2 linked regions of the Methanococcus voltae genome follow. Each later gene encodes a partner of the first gene's protein in a complex. Links are inferred from orthologs where the notes say so. Each region holds a gene or a part of one and is shown in the gene's direction. Other genes may lie near its edges.

Region 1 (10,318 bases):
TCTTTTTCCAAAAGGTCTTTTTCGTGAGCTTTTTTAAGTGTCCACCAACCCATTTCCATATATTCTTTTTTAATTGGCATATATGCGTTTTCCCAATCTAACCAAACACCTAAGTTTTTAAACTGTTTTTCCATATTTGCTTTATGGGTGAGTGCAAATTCTTTACATTTATCGATAAATACTTGTGTTCCGATTTTTGTTTCAATATCTTTCTTTGACGAAAGTTTAAACTCGTTTTCAACTTTAACCTCGATAGGTAAACCGTGCATATCCCAGCCTGCCATATCTGAAACGTTAAAACCTTCCATTCTTTTAAATCTTAAAACAGTATCTTTTATAGTTTTATTCCAAGCCGTACCCAAATGTATAGCACCTGAACAATAAGGAGGTCCGTCAACAAAATAATAATCTGGATTATTAGCAGTTGCATTTAACTTTTTAACTTTTTGATATGTATTATTTTTTTCCCAAAATTCTTTAACGGATTTATCCATTTCAACAAAATCCAGTCCGCCTACTGATTTCATTAAAATCACCTAAAATAATTTTTAATTATAATAATTTATAAGAAGTATCTAATTTGTATTAATTATATGATTTATATGATATATACGATTTATAAAATTAAAAAAATAACATTTAATTTATTTTTATTAATCTTTAGTAATATTTAGTAATATTTAGTAATCTTTATTATTTTTTAGTATTTTTAGTATTTTTAGTATTTTTTTGTTTAGACTTAGTATTTTTTTCAGATTTTTCATTACTTTCTTCATTTTCATTATCAAGTATGGCTTTGCTTTTGTAATATCCTTTTAACATAGGCATTTTAGGAAAATCATCTATTAAGAAAGAATAAGGTTCGTGCCTTTCACTAAGTATTACAATATGTGCTGGAGGGTGTATTTTTCTAATTCTGTCAATTGAACGTGGGGCATTCTCTTCAATTTTGACAAGACAAGCTTTTTTACAAGGTTTTTTAATATTTCCGACAATGTACTCTAAAATTTCATCAGCTGCTTCCGGTACCATAATTCTTGGTTTTCCAACAATTGTTAATTTAGCATGTCTATGTACATCTGCTAAGGCATTTTTTATTTTTTCGTAGCTGTCTCCCCTTATAAGTAACAATACCATTCTTTTCACCGTGTTTAGTTTGACTAAGAGAAAATAACTTTATTCATTATTTCATCTTAACCTATGTATAAAAATAAAACAAAAAATCTTAAAATCAATTATCTTATTTTTACTTTTAAATTATTTTATATCGAATATTCAAATTTATTCAAATTTATTCATCAGTATTTAAATATATATTAGTTTATTTATCTTTGGAATTTTATATATAAAATACTTGCTATTAATATAATAAGAATGTATTTATCAATTAACAATACTTAAAATTAATCGTCAAAATCGATAATTTTATAGGATATTCTATTAAATATAATCCAAGGAATTTTCAAGAATTTTTATATTTTGTGGATAATTATCTATGTATCTGGAAATATCTTCTGTTTTAATCCCTGCTTCTAACTTAGTAAGTATTCTTTCATTACTATTTTTCGTAAATCCGTAGGGTAGAGCTTTTTTAATTTCTTCGACACTTTCGTAATAATTAGAACGAGAATATACTGCATTAGCCATTTTTTCAGGAATAATTTGTCGAATATCGTATTTATCATCATTAACGATGTCTAAAATCCTATCTTCGTATCTTTTTAAAATTATTTCGTCCATATCATAATTTTTAAATAAATTCTCAAGAATAGAAATAGTGGTATCCGGAACCATTTTTCTTAAAATATCGAAATTTCCCCCATATTTTTTGCCATAAATCCCTTCACGTATTTTAGTACCACTAATTCCTTCAATTCGTTCTATAAATTTAAATTTAGGTTCGTAGTTATTAAGCAATTTTCTAAGTTTGTAAATTGTGTATGACATCGAGGCTATTACATAATTATCTATTTCTAATTTTTCGCCCAAAACTTCACCCGTTTCTATGCAGGATATCTTATATGGTTTTATTTTTATATGGTGTCCATCGATAATACAAGATATTACTTTATTCATCGTTTGTTCGTCAATATAGCCCCGAGGTATTATTTCACCGCCAAGTTTACAGAACATTTTAATTAAACATTGCACATACTGACCAGAGCCCATAATACCCATAGGAGGACCTTCTACAACTAAATCAGCACCTGCTTTAATTGCCATTTTGGCACGTATTTCACGATTTAATAAATAAGGAACTCCTCTACCGCTTCTTTCAAGTGGTCCGGGCACAACACATATAAAAATCCCAAATTTCTTTGCAAAATCCATACAATATTTATGTCCATTATGTAATGGATTATATTCTGTAAAATCAACGACAACAGAGTCTTTTTTGTATCCATTACCCCCATTTAAAGTTTCACTTTTTTTATTTTTTAAATCTTTAAGTTCTTCTATTATTTCCTGTAGTTTAGAGTCTGAATTAAAATTCATAAAATTTGCAGTTATTTTTTTTTCTTTCCCTTTAACTTCCCCTTTCGTGCAATAATCAGCTTCTTTTCGGATATTATTAATATCTATCATATAATTTTCAAAATTTTTTAAATTAAACTCTATATCCATAATATCCAACTCCAAACTTTTAGATATATCAAATATTTATCAATATTTTAATTATAATATATCTAAGTATCTTGTTTATATATTGAATAGCTACTTATATAAGCAAAACCGAAACATTTATATATTATAATTGCCTTTGTTATTTTGCAATTAAATTGATGAATTAGATGGGACCTATGGTCTAGTTGGCTATGACATCGCCCTTACAAGGCGAGGGTCGCCGGTTCGAATCCGGCTAGGTCCACCATTTTAAGATTCAGTTGCATTTAATGATTATAATACTTAAAATACAATATAAACAAGAAAATGGACCTATGGTCTAGTTGGCTATGACATCGCCCTTACAAGGCGAGGGTCGCCGGTTCGAATCCGGCTAGGTCCACCATTTTTATTTTAGAATATTATATTTATTAATTTAGATATATGACTATATATGTATACAATTTTAATATACGTTAAAATTTATAACTTAAAACTTAAAAAATAGAAATAATTTTTTTTATTATATGTAATTATTAGTTATTTCTTTGTTCTTCAATATTTTTTCTTATATACTTAGCAACATCTTCAAATCCAACATCTTTTTTGATGGCGGTTAATAAAACATCCATTTCAGGGTTTATTAACTTAGCATCTGCTTCCATCTTTTTAGGGTCTGCTTCAACTGCTTCTGCAAGGTCAATTTTATTAACAACTGTTAAATTCGCTGTTTTAAATATTTCAGGGTGTTTTTCAACAGTGTCATCGCCTTCTGTAGTACTTACTACAACTATCCGTTTATGAGTTCCCAAATCAAAATCTGTAGGGCATATCAAATTGCCTACGTTTTCAATAAATACGATATCTATGTTTTTTAAATCTAAATCCCCTAAACTATGACCAATTTGATGAGCATCCAAATGGCATTCTTTACCAGTATTTAATGGAATCACCTTAGCACCGTGTTTTTCCATCCTACCTGCATCAAATTTTGCAATAACGTCTCCTGCAATACAAGCGACATTATATTCCCCTTTTAAATTTTCGATTAATTTTTCGATTAATAGGGTTTTTCCACTACCAATTGCACCCATAAAATCAAAAGCCACAACATTATTCTCTTTTAATAATTTTCTGTTTTTATCTGCATTTTTTTTATTCGCTTTTAATAAATCCTTTCCAACTGTCAAAACATCAACAAAGTGCAAAATATCACCAAATTTAAATTTAGTAATTAAAATATCTGTTATATCTTCTTTTAGTTATTTATATTATTCATTTTTTTAGTTATTCATTTATTTATTAATATGGTAGATTATTTTTAAATTAGTTATTAGATTATTTAATAATTATTTAGGGTATTTAATTATCTTAGTTTTTATTTTATAAATAATCGATGTATTTAATAATATTATTAATTATATCCTATTAAACTGCTTTTAAAATTAATGATTAATGATAACTTTCATATAGTTTAAAAAGTATAATTAAAAACTGAATAAAGTTTGTGGTTTAAGTACATATTTTCCGATAATTTAAATTTGAATAATAGAACTTCCATTGTTTGTGATACTATGAAGATAGATAAAAGTTTTTATGCCGTATTCTTATCTGCATCGATATTTATATTATTGTTCGTATCTTTACCTTTGATAACGATGTTATTAAATCCTGGAGATGTTTCTGCTGCTATAGTAGATAAAGAGGTTATTAAATCCCTTGAAGTAAGTTTAAAAGCCGCAGGTATGAGTACACTATTTGCTTTAATATTTGGTGTGCCTTTGGCATACATCTTTGCAAGAAACGATTTTAAAGGAAAAGGCTTAATTGAGAGTATAATCGATATTCCTATGGCGATACCGCACTCTGTTGTAGGTATTATGATACTTTCGTTTTTCTATGGGAGTACAATAGGTGAATTTTTAACGGACGCAGGTTTAAAAATCGTAGATAACTTTTGGGGCATTGTCGCAGTAATGTTATATGTGGGCATTCCATTTATGATAAATAGTGCAAGAGATGGTTTTGAAATGGTTGACGAGGAATTGGAACACGTTTCAAGAACCTTGGGAGCTTCAAGATTTAAAACATTTTTTAGTATATCCCTTCCAATCATAAAGAATAACTTAGTTTCTGGAAGTATTTTGACATATGCAAGAGGTTTAAGTGAAGTCGGGGCGATTTTAATAGTTGCTTATTTCCCTAAAACGACACCTGTGCTTATTATGGATAGATTTAATCAATTTGGGCTTTCTTCTTCAAAACCAATCTCAGTTGTAATGATTGTTGTAAGTATCCTTTTATTTACAATATTTAGACTTGTAAGACATAAAAAATCTAAACATTAATAATCTAAAAATTAATGGTAAAATAGCGTAAAAAATAAAATTACTATGTTATTTCAAAGTATATAATTTATATTTAAGGTAAAATTTGGTGTAATAATGTTAAAATTAGAAAATGTGTCTAAAGCGTGGAAAGAATTTCAATTAAGGAATGTTTCATTTGAATTAAACGATAAATATTGTGTAATTTTGGGACCAAGTGGTGCAGGTAAATCAGTTATAATACAATGTATTGCAGGCATATTAGACGTAGATGGCGGTAATATATACTATGATGGTGAAGATATCACGGAATTGAAACCAGAATATAGAAATTTTGGATATGTACCGCAGAATTATGCTTTATTTCCAAATATGAACGTATATAAAAATATAAAATATGGTATGACAATTCGAAAAATTGATAAAATCACCGCAGACAAAAAAATAAACGATATGGCTGAATTTTTAAATATATCTCACATATTGGAAAGGACCCCTAAAACACTCAGTGGTGGGGAGCAACAGAGGGTCGCATTAGCAAGAGCTTTGGTATTAGACCCTAAATTATTATTACTTGACGAACCAACTTCTGCATTGGATATACACATTAAAGATACAGTAATGGATGAATTAAAGAAAATAAGTGAAATAACACCAATTATTCATATTACGCACGATTTCGTTGAAGCAAGGACTTTGGGGGAGAATATTGCCATAGTAATTGACGGAGAATTAAATGATTTTGGGACAAAAGATATATTTAAAAATCCAAAAAATGAAAGAGTAGCTAAATTTTTAGGATACAATATAATCTCTGAAAATAATTCAAAATTGGCAGTAGCTCCAGAAAATGTTAAAATTGAAAAGGCAGATATGATTACTAATAATATTAATAATAATAATAATAATAATAATCTTGACAATCCAATAAGCACCAAATATGGAATTGTTAATGGATATATTGATTTTGGATACTATAAATCAGTAAGTATTTCATATAATAACGATAATTTAAAATGTATTTGTGATGAGGATTTTGAAATTAAATCTGGGGATAATGTATCTGTTAATTTTGAAAATATGATTAATATTTAATTTATTATTCCACCTATAAACTTTACTTTTTTAGAATTATATTTTAATTTTACAATATTTATACAAGTATTTTGTAATCTTATAAATTGCTTTAAAAAATAGATTATTTTAATATATTGATACATATCAATGAGTATTAATATATAGTAATTGATGATATATTGCATATTATAAAATTTATTTATATTATATTTTTAACATATTGGGAACACAGTAGCATAAATTTACACGGTGAAATAATGAATTATTTTGATTTTAGTAAGGAAGAAATTAAGGAAATATTAATTTCAACATTTGCAATAGCAATAATATTTGCCTGGCCTTTAAGTTTTGACCAAAGCGGAGTAATTAGTTTGATAATCGCTTTAATTGCCGTAGGTACGGGATTTATTTTCCACGAATTGGGTCATAGGACTGTAGCTAAGCATTACGGTGCGTGGAGTGAATATCGAGCTTGGTATGAAGGTTTAGCTATAGCTATGATATTGAGGGTAATACTTGGAATAACGTTTATAGCACCCGGTGCAGTTTATATAAGTAAAGATTATCTTACTTATGAAGAAAACGGTAAAATTTCAATAGTTGGACCTTTAATAAACTTTGGATTAGCGTTTATATTTTTAATCCCAATGGTTTTAAGTGTAAGTATGAACAATATTTATTTATGGACCTTGGGAAGTGCGGGTTTTTTGGTGAATATAACACTTGCTTGGTTTAATATGCTTCCTATTCCCCCATTTGATGGTTCAAAAGTTTTAAGCTGGAATAAAGGTATTTGGTTAGGTGTATTTGCCGTATTTACAGTTTTCTGGTTATTTAATAGTGCCATACGGACTTTAATTATTAACATATTTTTATAAATAACATATTTTTATAATATAATCTATTTGAAATACCTATTTCAAATATCTATTTGGCATACTTTATTAAACAAACAATATGGTAATCAGGGGATTTGATGGAATTTGAATTATGGGTACGAATTATTAAGGAAAACATTTCTAAAAAGCAAGTGGACCCTTGGAATATAAATATTTCAGACATTGCTAACGAGTATTTAGAAACCATTAAAGAATTAAGAAAATTCGATATAAGACTTTCTGCAGACGTGGTTTTAGTAGCAAGTATATTATTAAGAATGAAGTCTGAAATTTTATATGGGGAATGCGAGAATGCTTTTGACGAAGATGAAGAAGAAGTGGAAGAGTCAATTGAAGATGATGGGCGAGACGAAGAATATGGTGAAGAAATAATTTCTGTTCCTACAATGGCAGATGAACCAAAAGCAACTGAAAAACCAAAACAAACAACTGTGACATTAGATGGACTTATTACCACATTACAATCCGAACTTAATAAAATAAAATCTAAAAAACCGAGAAAAAAAAGAACTCAATCTCCTGGAACTATTGCAACTAATTTAAATAATTTAATTGAAGAAATGGTTGAAGAAGATGATATTTCCGATATAATGGATTATATAATCTTAGAATTGGAAAATTCGGAACAAGGAACATTTATATTCCAAGAAAAATTTGATACGAGAGAAAAAGTTATAAAAAACTTTTTACCTTCGTTATATTTAGCAAATGATGGAAAAATAGATTTATTGCAAGAGGAATTATTTAAAGAATTACGTATTCAACTAAAATCAAAAGAATAATAATATAATAAAATATTAAAACTAATAAATAAATAAATAAATATATAAAATAAATATATAAAATAATAAACTTGATATATTAATTTATAGTATATTAAACTCGTAAATGTTTAATTCGTATTCTTTTTTATCATTTTTTAAGTCTTTGATGATTAATTTATCTTCAATAATATTTTTTAAGACTCCATTATATATTTCACCAGTATATATATGTTTTAGACTAATTTCTTTACCAATGGCGTGTTTTAAAGCCATATTTTCATTGACTATTGCATTAACCGCTTTGTTTGAATAGTAAAGACCTTTTTTAGTTTCTTCTCCAAAATACTTTGAAGTTAACTCCATATCTTCAATAAAAGCTTTTTTATCCCTATTTTTAACAGTATCTCGTAATTTGATACATTCTTGTATAAAAGTGTCGTGAACATTTGTAGTTCTATCATTATTCATTTGAATGTCTGCATACAAATTTGCATTTTGACCTACGATTCTACCAACCATATTTATCATCATTTCGTAAATTGGAGATGCGAAGTTTCGGGAGTCTTTTATACTTATACCGAGTTCTCGAAGAGTGGAACCTAAGGAAATATGTATAAAATGAGTTAAACCTTGAATTACGCTTATAATTTCATCATGCTTTTGGGGTTCTATGACAATTACCTTTGCTTCCGCATTTTCTAAGAACTTTTTAACCTTCTCAAAGTGTTTATTATCGCACTTTTCAACAGGTGTGAGTATCACAACTTGTTCAGCAATTGAAGGTACTGAAGGTCCAAACATTGGATGGGTAGGAATAACCGAAACCCCTTCTTTTGTAAATTCCACCATTTTTAAAGCAGGTTTTTCTTTAACCGAGGTCATATCCATTAATATACTTCCTTTTGCCATATGGGGAGCTACTTCTTCTATAACTGATAGGGTATGACTAATTGGAACTGCGATTATTACAATATCGGCGTTTTTTGTAGCTTCAATATTATTGGAACAGTATTTTACACCAAGTTCTTGACTTACAGTTGTGCCTTTTTCCGTATTTCGTCCCGTAATTGTTATATCAAAATTAAAATCGTTATTATTATTATTACTATTATTATTACTATTATTATTACGATTATTATTCTTATTATTTTTATTATCTTTATTACACTTATCATTTTCCTTTAAAAATTTGGCAAACCATTTTCCAAGACCATCGGTTCCCCCAATAATTGAAACAGAAATTTTTAAATTACTCATAGTATCACAAATAAAATTAATTATCATCGATTCATTAACCAAATAAATTTTATAAAAAAGTATATTGTCTTTGCTATTATATTATTTTATCTTACATTAAAATAAACTCAATAATATAATATTTAATCAAAAAGAAATTAAAATAAATTCAAAATAAATTCAAAATAAAAAAATGGAATTATATAATTGATAGAATGGATTAATTTTAATTAATCAATCTTAAATCAATTACATCATAGGAGGCATACCGCCCATTCCGCCCATTCCGCCCATATCCATATCTGGAGCGCCTCTTAATTTTTCAGCAGCAATTACATCATCAATTCTTAATAACATTTCTGTTGATTCAGCAGCTGATTGGATAGCTTGCGTTTTTACTCTTAATGGTTCAACAACGCCGTTTTCACACATATCTTCAACTTCTCCAGTGAATACGTTTAAACCAGCGCATTTGTTGCCACCAGCGTGAGCAGCTCTTACTCTAACTAAGATTTCGATAGCATCTAAACCAGCGTTTTCAGCTAATGTTCTTGGAATTACTTCTAAAGCATCAGCGAAAGCTCTAACAGCTAATTGTTCTCTTCCATCGATTCCTTCAGCGAATTCTCTTAATTTCATGGACAATTCAACTTCTGTTGAACCTCCACCTGAAACGATTTTGCCATCTTCGATTGTACATGCTACAACACCGATAGCGTCGTCAACAGCTCTTGCTACTTCTTCGATAACGTGGTCAGTTGTACCTCTGATTAACATGGTAACTGCTTTAGGAAGTTTGCACTCTTTAACAAATATCATTTTGTCTCCTGAGATTACTTCTTCTTCTACGATTCCAGCATCACCTAAGTCTTCAGCTGACAAGTCTTTGATGTTTGTAATAATGTTAGCACCGGTAGCTTTTGCTAATTTTTCCATGTCTGATTTTTTAACTCTTCTTGCAGCCATGATTCCTTCTTTAGCTAAGTAGTGTTGTGCTAAATCATCGATACCTTTTTGACAGAATAAAACAGTAGCTCCTGCGTTTTTAATTTCGAGAACCATGTCTTTTAACATTTTTTCTTCTTGTTCGATGAATTCCATTAATTTTGCAGGGTCTGTAATTCTGATTTCTGCATCTGTTTCAGTTTCTTTTACTTCAATTGCACAGTTTAATAATGCAATTTTAGCACCTTCAACTTTTTTAGGCATTTGTGCGCTTACTCTTTCTTTGTCGATTAAAACACCTTTAACTAATTCGGTTTCATCGATTGAAGCACCAGCTTTTTTCTCAATTTTGATTAAGTCTTTTTCAACTTCTCCGTTTTCGCTTACAGCTGATACGGCATCAACAATGATATCAGCTAATTTAGCTTTAGCTTTTTCAGCACCTTTACCGGTGATTGAGGTCATT
Region 2 (10,448 bases), 130 kb from region 1 along the record:
TATAATTAAAATGGTATAATTAATATAATATATCATAATATATGGGGTTAATCTCTTAATTTACTTCTTTTAATCATATAAAATTTATTTCCTTTACAATCACAAGACAAATCTTCTATTCTTTTAATTTTACCCCCTACTTCATAGATTTTCCCACATTTTTGACATTTATAATATCTTAACACAGGTTTTACTTGTCCAGTGTATATTTTATCACTTTTTTCTTCCAATTTTACAAGATTTTTGCCTACGAGCCTTGCTAAAAATGTTGTATTGCCAATAATTTCAGTACCTTCGTAAAAATTGAAACCAGGCAACATTTCGGCAATTAAAAAATTCATAGAGAGTATATTTTTTTGTAGTTGAATATGTTCATCAATAGGTTTATGAGATACTGCCAAATATAGAACCCCTTCGGAACCTAATGCTTCAATACCCCTATTCATAAATAATTTTACGCCTTCTAACGTATAAGGAGGGTCTGTAAACACTACATCAAATTTATCAGTCAAATTTTTAGGTAAACTATTTCTAAAATCCTGTTTTACTGTTTTAATATGAAGTTTATTTTGCTTTGAAAAATATTTTATCATATCCAAAAGTCTCTCATCGATATCTGCGACTACTACTTCTTTGCATAAACCACTCATAGCTACAGGAATTGATGTTAAATCATCGTCACCAACAAATAAAACTCTTTTACCTTCCAAATCGCCCCTATCTGCCATAATTGTTGCCCTATATGTAGCTGTTTCGGGTGTTGCGAATGATTGGTCAATTAACGTATTTACAGCAGGTCTTTGCTTAGCTATTTCTTTGTGTCTTTTATATATCTTCTCAAATTTTTCATCAAAGACTATTGTCTTACCCTTACAAAGCGGGCATTTTAAATCGTTTTTTAAAGACAAACCCAAGTTTTTTTCCACAAAAGTTAAACCTTCTTTTGTATATATTGCCCCACGGTCATCTCTTTTTAAAACTTTATCTCCTTCTAACATAGTCCTAACTTTTGAAACGATAGGAAGTGGTAATTTAGTATATTGACCAATTTTTTTAGTAGAAATTGGTTGATTACGGTATATACATCTTAATATATCGTAAATCGCCAATTCACCCTCTGCTATTTTTGTTTTTTGAACAATTCTTCTTATCAATATTTTAAATTCCTTATTAGATGCTGAATCATCAACATTTTCTTTCATATTTTTTTTAGCTTTTTGAGTATTCCTTTTACCCATTTTTCCTATTACATTCAAAATTTCACTCCGAATAATCATAAAATTATGCAATATATAAATATAAAATAAATTATAATCAATATTATGTTTTAAAGTATTAAGTATTTAAAATTATATTTTATTGAAATATTAAAAAAAGAAAAAGATAAACCATATATTTAAATTTACAAATTAATTTGTCCAAAATAAAAAACATGCCAAGGGGGTGATTCGAACACCCGACAACTGGATCTTCAGTCCAGCGTTCTCCCAGGCTGAACTACCTTGGCAATATTATATTTCATAAGTTACGTAATAAGGATAGGTCTTATAATATATAAATGTTTCGTTAAGGGAGTGATAGAAACCTTTATATATTATAACGTGTATTGTTATTGTGCTGACAAGATGTGAAGCAAAACATAATAAAGAGCCTCCTTAGCTCAGTAGGTAGTAGCGACGGACTGTTAATCCGTAGGTCGCAGGTTCGAGCCCTGCAGGAGGCGCCATTTTTCTAAAAATTATTAACTCATTTTAAGTGCATTAGTAACGGACATTACATTATGGGCCCGTAGCTCAGGCTGGTTAGAGTGCTCGGCTCATAACCGAGTGGTCATGGGTTCAAATCCCATCGGGCCCACTTGTTTATAATATTGCTCCAGTGGTGTAGTCCGGCCAATCATGCGGGCCTTTCGAGCCCGCGACTCGGGTTCAAATCCCGGCTGGAGCACTTTATTTTTATATCGTGTGCAGGGGTTGTCAAGCCTGGCCAAAGACGCAGGACTTAGAATCCTGTCCAGTAGTGGTTCCAGGGTTCAAATCCCTGCCCCTGCATTATTGGATATGTTATGTGGCCGAGGTAGGGTAGTGGCTATCCTGAGGGACTGTGGATCCCTCGACCCGGGTTCAATTCTCGGTCTCGGCCCCATTTTTTTAAAATCTAAATCTTATTATGTGCTAAGTACATAGTTTTTATTTTTTATTTTTAGAGCATATATTTGTATAATTTAATGTATTGATTTATAGCTTTATGTATTTATATATTACTGCAAAATTTAGCATATTTTTTTATAGTACTATTAATTATGAATAATTATAAAAATAAAATTGTAAAATATACGAATTAAAAATTAAATAACAATTAAAGGTTAAATTATGACTAAAACCAAAAAAATAGGAATTTTAGGAATACAAGGCGATGTAGAAGAACATATCGATTCAATTTTAAAATTAGGTTATGAAGCTAAAAGGGTAAGAACACTTTCTGAACTCGAAGATATTGATGCTTTAATAATTCCAGGTGGTGAAAGCACCACAATGGGAAAAATAATGGATAAATATGGGTTCATCAATAAAATAAGGGAACTTAATATTAATAAAAACATTCCTATATTGGGAACTTGTGCAGGAATGGTTTTATTATCAAAAGAAACTGGTGTCGAACAGCCCCTTTTAGAATTAATGGATGTTTCGATTGATAGAAATGCTTATGGGGGACAAGTAGAAAGCTTTGAAAAAGAAATCGAATTAAATGGGAATATTGTTCATGCAGTATTTATAAGAGCCCCACTCGTAAAAAAACTAATGAACGATAAAATAGAAATAATTTCTAAAAATGAGGACAGAATTGTAGGAATTATTCAAAATAACTGTATGGCAATTTCTTTCCACCCTGAATTATCCGAAGATGGAATTATTGTTTACAAATATTTCTTTGACAGATTTTTAAAATAATATATAAATTATTTTATTTTAAACTATTATGGTATATAATATTATAATATATTAAAAATTATTAAACTATTTTAAAATTTTTTAGAATTATTACGTTTTCACCAGGATATAACAATATTTATTAATATATATTACCTTAAAATAATATCGTAATATTTATATATTAACTAAATCATGTATTAGTTATTGCATATTTTATATATCAAACTAAAAATTATTAAATATTATATATGGTGATAATTTGAATAAAAAATCCCTAACTCTATTTTCAATTTTGGGGATTTTTCTCGTATTAGCTTTTAGTGGCTGTACAGACCAGCAAACTCCTGCTGAAGATACAGATTCACAAAAAATAGAAGGTATTGTTAAAATATTCCACGCAGGAAGTTTAGCAGTTCCTTTTGAAGAATATGAAAAAGCTTTTGAAGAAAAATATCCAAATACAGATGTTCAAAGAGAATCAGCAGGTAGTGTTGCTTGCGTTAGAAACATTGTAGAATTACATAAAAAAGCTGATGTATTGGGTTCAGCAGACTATTCATTAATTCCTAAAATGATGTACCCAGATTACGCAGATTGGTATTTAATGGTAGCTAAAAATGAAATAGTTATCGCATACACTAATAAAAGTAAATACACTGATGAAATAACTACAGATAACTGGTATGAAATATTCCAAAAAGATGACGTTAAATACGGATTCTCAAGTGCTAACGATGACCCATGCGGATACAGAAGCCAAATGGTTATCAAATTAGCTGAAAAAACATATAATGACAGTACAATATATGAAAACTTAATTATGAAAAATTCAAACTTCGAAGTTGTAGAAAATGCAGACGGTAGCTTCTTAATTGAAAGCCCTGCTGAAATAACTGTTAACACAGACAAAATCTTCATGAGAAGTAAAGAAGTAGATTTATTGGGCCCTCTTGAATCAGGTGCTTACGACTACTTATTCATTTATAAGAGTGTTGCAAATCAGCACAATTTAGAATACATTGAATTACCTGCAGATATAAACTTAGGTGCTTACGACAAAGCTGAAAATTACGGTAGAGCAAGCTTATTAATCGAAAGCCAAAATAAAACAATTGCTGCTGCACCAATCGTATATGGTGTTACAGTACCTACAAATGCAGAAAATAAAGCTGCAGGTGTAGCATTTGTTAAGTTTATCCTTGAAAACCCACAAATATTCGAAAATGCAGGACAACCAGTTATTAAACCAGCTATTGGAAATGGAAATGTTCCAGCAGACTACGACGGTTTAGTAGAAATGACTGCATAATTAAAAATAATTAATTTCTTTTTTCTATTTTTTTATTTTTTAAATTAACAAGTATAAGTTTAAATTATAAGTTTATTTTCACATTGTTATCATATTATTTAATCTAAAAAAAATAAAAAATAAAATGAATATGAAATATAAAATAATAAAATTATTTAAAAATAAATAATAAAAAAAGAGATATAAAAAATACCGCATATTATTTTTAATTAATCCCTAACTTATTAAGATGGGCTAAAACTTCAAGTACACTCAAAGCGACACCTTCAACTTCAATACCACCTTTTCCTTTTACCCCGTCGCCAACTAAGTAAAATCTATCGTTAATTACAGGTTTTACATCGGTCCCGTTTGATGCGTGATTAACAGGACATTCATCACGGTAGGTTTGTATTGCAAGTATTTTATAACCTTCTTTTTTATGACCTACAAACTCATTTGCAAAGATATCATCAATATCTTCTAAAACCAAATCTATTTCATCATTTACGTTGTTTTTTATCTGAGTAGCGTGTGCCATTATCAAATTATGCCCTTCTTTAGCTAAAGACTTATCTACGTTAGAAGGTTGATTAAAACCATTTAAACGCTCTGATTCTGTAGTAAATACTACACTATTGTGATTTATTAGCTTATTTTTAGACCCTATACTGATTTTAATACCTTTTGAAGGTATTGGCATATTTTCATTGTCAATAAATTTTAAATTACTAATTTTTTGAGTAATTAATGGGGATGCATTACTTATAAGTATATCAAATTCGTTATCATCATTTATTGAACATTTTTCTCCAGGATTTTCTGGAACATATATTTTATCAACATTGTAATTTGTATAGATTTTTCCGCCGTTTTTTAAGATTACAGTTTCTAAAGCATCAATTATACCTTTACAGCCACCCATTGGTATACCCGGCCCACCAAATTTATGATAATGTTTACTAATGGCAATTACTTCATCTATGGGGGTATCATAAGAAGATAAACTTAAAGCCCATCCTGTGAATGAATTTCCCACTTTTTCAGCTATGGGTATGCCTTCCAAGAAAGTTCCAAATGACATATTTTTATCAATAGTCCCAAGTTTTAAGTCAGTCAACATTTTTAAAGCTTTTAATTTATCTTTAAAACTTACAAGCTTTTTCAACTCTTCAAATCCATAGTTAGTATTATTAATCCTAAAAAGTCCGTCAGGATTTGAATTAATTATCTTTGCACCACAGTTTGATTGTTCGACCAACTGTCCAAAAAAACCATTTGCACCGTGTGGTACCATATGTAAAGCACCAGTTGTTAATTGATAACCTTTATAATTTAAATTTGTAAACCTTCCGCCAATGTAGGGGAGTTTTTCATAAATAGTTATTTGATGATTTTTTGATAATATTGCTGCACTAAATAATCCACCCAATCCAGCACCGATAATTCCTATTTTCATAATTACACCCATAAATTTAAAATTTAATTTTAAAAATTTGATTAACTAAATTAAACACTTTTTGTTATTATTTATTGTATATCTATAATTTATAAATAACTTATACATTTTAAAAATAAAATTGAAAAATAGGGGAATAATATAAAATCTAAAAAAAAGAAATAACCGAAATAAAAGAAATAAAAGAAATTTATGCAGTATTTGTATTTTTATTTATATATTACATATTCTCATTTGCAAACTTTAAATAATATTTACCATTTTCTAATTTTGGAGCAGATACAGATTTAGTTTCATTGTCATAACATGTAATCTGAGGTTTTCTGTTTGAATTTGTAGTTAATACAATATATCCATCCGTTAATCCCATATTTGTCGTATAATAATTCTTAGTCCAATAGGAATATTCTTCAAAAGAACAAATCCATACTCTATTAGATTTTGTCAAATTTTTCAATACATTTTTATCGAAATAAACTGAATCACTTACATAAACTCCAAATTCTTCATCTTCTGGTTCTTTATAATAACTTTGAACATATGAAATTAAATTTTTAGTTTCCAAGAAATTTGGAACTTGTAATATTGACACATTATTTTTAATATAGTAATTATTCTCACCAGGGACTACGATATATGTGATACCATTATCGGAGTTAACAACCGTAGACCTCCAAAATATATCGTCATTATATTTGTTATCAAATAACATATCTGTTAAATTTTCATCCGAGGAAGGTAATATGATAGCATTTACTCCATTCGTAGTTAAATAACCATAATTCTTACAGTACCAGTAGTTAAATACGTCATATATGTTATTTAATTCATTTTCTTGCCTTAAAGAAACTTGTTCATCGCCTAATGTCCAGGTTTGTCTTGATATATCGGAATAACTAACATCTTCAAGAATTTCGTCATCATAATATCTGAAATAACCAGTTTCAGAAGCTCTTGAATTCATCCAATAATCCCCATTTGATAAATATTGGTAATCATAATTTGTAGGGTAATAACCGCCCATTGGGTCATTTCTAATTGAATCAGGGCTTTTATCTAAATATATCATAGGATAAAAACTAAAAGCCAATAAATCATGCTTTTTAAGATAGTTATTATCATACCCATTTCCACCCCCATAACGAGAATATATATTATCGTTTCGGGTTTCTTGTCTTAAAAATTCTTCAATTATATAAAACTCGTGATATTTAGAAATAGGTTCTTTTGTATTGATATCTAAGACATTTAAGTTTTCAGCACCTGTAGATATATAAGTATAATTTGACTTAATCTCATTAGAATATTCATCAATTATTTTCAATTTTTTTAATATTAAATCGGAATCAATCACATCTACAATCATATTGTATCCGGAAATCTGAATAACCCCATCACCGGTGTTATCTGGCATAACATTTTGTACAGCAACACCCCAAATTAAACTTTCATTGTATCCGTTTGGAACTTTGTTTAAATATGCAAATTTCAAACCATATGAAGATACATAAGTTCCTAAGAAATCCATAAATTTCTTACTTTCAAAATCTGGTTCTTTTGGCAAAAATATTTTTTTAGGTGCTACTTCCACATAATCTTCATAATATATCTTCTGCCTATCAAATACTTTTAAAACATAATATTCTTCGTTATCTAATTTAAATAATGCATTAGGATTATCCATCGACCCACCAACATAGTTGGCATACTCAATACTTGTATAAATCCCAAGTTTTTTCAGAAATTCTTCTCCCTCATTATTTACTCTAAAATTTTCATCCAAATAAAATACAATCAAATCGTCAGAATTTAAATATTTTTCCAATTCATACTCTGATTGAATATTTGAAAGTGCGATAAATTTAATAGGTTCTTCACTTACCCATTTGTAAGCTACTTCAGAACTTACAGAACCCATCAAACCAAAAAAAACTGTAAAAAGTATAAGCACAAAACTTACACTCCTAAGTTTACAGCTGTATCCACTACGCATTTTAAAAAGATTTTTTAAATTACGTTTGATTTCCGATGTCATTTGTTCACCCAATCTAAATAATATAATAATTATTACCTGTTATTAACAATAAATTTAATAATAATTTTTGTATAGTTTAACAATAATCCCTAAATAATATCAACAGCTTGAAAAATTACAAATTTGATTATATATAATATATTATATTGCTTTTTAAATTTTTATAGCTTTTCAATTTATAAATATTACGTTCAGTTTTAAAGGTTATATACATAAACACTTACACAAAAAAATATTAAATAATGGATTACAAATTTACAATATTTAAAAATTAAAAAATGGGATAGTATGAAGATAAAATTTAAAGCAGTTTTAACTCTTTTTTTATTGCTAATTTCAATTACCTCCGGATTTTGCGAAGATGAAGAAGGGGTAAAAATTAGTAAAATATGGAATCAAGGACAAAATCCTATGGAGGGAGGTCCTATGATTGATACAAGTTCCCCTATAATTTATTTAAGTTTGGTAAATTACGATGAATACCAACAAAACGTGAAAGTGATTGCAACTTGGGATGAAAATACTTGGGAATCACCCTACATACCAATACCTCCTAATAAACACGTTGAAAAAATTGTGGAAGTTCAACCTAAATTTACAGAAATAGGCGAAAATGACTTGGATATCGAATTAATTAATGATAATGGCGAAAATGTAGGTTCTGAATCTATAACCATAGATGTTAGAAGTCCCATTGACGTAAAATATATTAATTGTAGTGATAGTTATTCCAAAGAAGATAAAAAAAATGTAGAATATTGTGCAGGAAATTGGTTTACTACAACTTTAGAAAGCAATCCCTATGCACAGTCGGATTATGAAGTAATAACTTGGATAAGTGCAGTATCTACGGATTATGACGATGATTCAAGTGAAGCTGACGAAAATGACGAAAATGTATATTATAACGGAGTTAATGATAAAAAAACATTATATATTTCGTTGAACTCCGAAAAAGAAGTGAGTTTTAAAATTCCAAAAATAGAATGTGAAGATAATCAATTTAAAATACAAGTTCACACTCAAACGATGGGATTACATAGTTATACTACAAATGAACAGGAAACTGTTAAGAAAAAAGTAGATGAATATATCACTTATGACCTTGAAGAAACTGAAAAATTATTTTCATTCCCCGTCATATTGAATAATTTTGAAGTATTAACTACTATAAATGATAGTTATGATGATTTAATTAAAGATTATTATTCTAAATATCAAATACAAGACAAAGAAATTATGGATTATCTAAATAGTGGCATATATGGAAATTCCAATATGATGCCAAGAGCATATCTTAAAAATGAAAGATACCCTGTAGTTTTAAAATTAAATTATACCAATAATTATGATGAAGATTTATCATTAAATGTACAAATAAAAGATAATGATGGATATATTATATATGATAAATCATCTAAATTTGAAGAATCTGAAGATACTACGCAGTATGTGGTTGCAAACGTAATGCCTGATAAAACTACATTAAACATAATTACGGAATTAAAAACTTCGTCAGGTTATTTAATAAATAATCCAGAAGAAGATATTGATGGCGAATACATAGAAGTTCCGCCAGTTTCAATTAAAAATGTAGAATATCCTAATGATGATGATGTTCAAAGAATATCTGACCATTCAGGAAATATATTAGTAGGTAAAACTTATCCTTTAAAAATTACTCTTAAAAATATATATAATAAAACAATTAACGGTACTTTAGAGTTTTCTGATGAATTTGTAGATGGTGCTGTTAATTATAGTGAAAAAGAAATTAAATTTAGATTATCTGCTCATGAAACAAAAACTTATACCATAAATATTAGTTTTGACAGGGAAATAAATGGAGATATAGACGTAAAAGCCATAATTCCAAATAAAATAACAGAAGAAGACCACGGATTAAAATTACATTTCAATGTATTCAATATCTTCAAAGTGGGTGAAGTAAAATATAACAATACAGTATTACCAAGAGCTACAGTTGTGGGCGATACAGGCGGATTATTTGTACCTCAACCGGTTGCAGGATTTGAAAATGAAGCATATATAACTATAAGAAATAAATTATCTGTTCCAGTAGATTGCACCATGCAAATTGAAACGTATGATTTAAAAGGGAACTTAAGAGCAGAAAGTAATCTTATAAATACCCAGTTAGCTCCTGGTTATTCAACATTAGATTATGAAACTTTCAATTTCCAAATAAAATATGACGAAGGATTTAATGGATATACATTACTAAGAATAAAACCATTTAATGAATTTAAAGATTTTGAATATTGCTATTTCATAGGTTCTACGTCAACCATTGACCCCCAAATGAACGCCAAAATAGGCAGATTCTCAAATATAGACATTTTAAGTAAAATTAAAAGTAATACTATAGAGTCAACCACCGTTTTAGCACCTATAAATATATATGACTTTGAAACTCAGGAAAATGGACTATCTTTAAAATTATCTTCGGGATTAGTAAGTGTATATCCAGTCGACCTTAACTTAGAATACTGGATAACTATATACAAAGACGATGAAGAAATTTATGAAAGTACGCCTAAAAATATATATCTTCATTCTATGGAAGTAAAACCTATCACATTGAACTTCAATGATAAATTAAACGATGGAAAAGTATATACTGTAGAAATAAATACTAAAATTCCAGATTTTGTTAGTGAAAATGGAGTTTTAAAACCAATCGTCTTAAAAAAATCTATCAAAGTAAAATAT

Evidence for each region.
Region 2: the proteins of wtpB (region 1) and wtpA are in contact, whole or in part, in a crystal structure (PDB 2ONK), measured with the Archaeoglobus fulgidus proteins. The link is inferred for Methanococcus voltae from one-to-one orthologs. Residues at the interface, in WP_010877607.1 of Archaeoglobus fulgidus: Asp44, Pro45, Ala46, Leu107, Gly111, Ser112, Ser113, Lys123, Val125, Asp126, Tyr208, Tyr209, Leu216, Glu219, Arg220, Tyr221, Leu222, Ser223, Glu224, Gly225; in WP_010877608.1 of Archaeoglobus fulgidus: Arg75, Glu79, Leu80, Arg144, Ser202, Glu203, Arg204, Lys209, Met213, Ile214, Arg215, Leu224, Glu226, Ser227, Gly228, Glu229.

Annotation. Positions count from the first base shown.
Region 1 is NZ_JANUCR010000001.1:339,996-350,313, reverse strand. The notes cover bases 3,337-6,065. They hold wtpB (tungstate ABC transporter permease WtpB), read left to right. Parts: upstream 3,337-4,178; coding sequence 4,179-4,952; downstream 4,953-6,065. Other genes in these bases: J3E06_RS01585 (ATP-binding cassette domain-containing protein), read left to right, coding at 5,049-6,026; hypB (hydrogenase nickel incorporation protein HypB), read right to left, coding at 3,337-3,812. Also shown: ileS (isoleucine--tRNA ligase), read right to left, coding at 1-527; J3E06_RS01615 (DUF356 domain-containing protein), read right to left, coding at 694-1,137; J3E06_RS01610 (nucleotidyltransferase family protein), read right to left, coding at 1,441-2,496; more of hypB, read right to left, coding at 3,141-3,336; J3E06_RS01580 (site-2 protease family protein), read left to right, coding at 6,266-6,886; J3E06_RS01575 (segregation/condensation protein A), read left to right, coding at 6,985-7,689; J3E06_RS01570 (prephenate dehydrogenase/arogenate dehydrogenase family protein), read right to left, coding at 7,774-8,928; thsA (thermosome subunit alpha), read right to left, coding at 9,157-10,318. UniProt on the Methanocaldococcus jannaschii protein: Part of the ABC transporter complex WtpABC involved in molybdate/tungstate import. Probably responsible for the translocation of the substrate across the membrane.
Region 2 is NZ_JANUCR010000001.1:472,822-483,269, forward strand. Bases 2,359-5,217 are described here. They hold wtpA (tungstate ABC transporter substrate-binding protein WtpA), read left to right. Parts: upstream 2,359-3,192; coding sequence 3,193-4,242; downstream 4,243-5,217. Other genes in these bases: pdxT (pyridoxal 5'-phosphate synthase glutaminase subunit PdxT), read left to right, coding at 2,373-2,951; J3E06_RS02260 (NAD(P)-binding protein), read right to left, coding at 4,448-5,217. Outside these bases: J3E06_RS02215 (bis-aminopropyl spermidine synthase family protein), read right to left, coding at 48-1,256; more of J3E06_RS02260, read right to left, coding at 5,218-5,680; J3E06_RS02265 (hypothetical protein), read right to left, coding at 5,901-7,715; J3E06_RS02270 (hypothetical protein), read left to right, coding at 8,004-10,448. UniProt on the Methanocaldococcus jannaschii protein: Part of the ABC transporter complex WtpABC involved in molybdate/tungstate import. Binds tungstate and molybdate.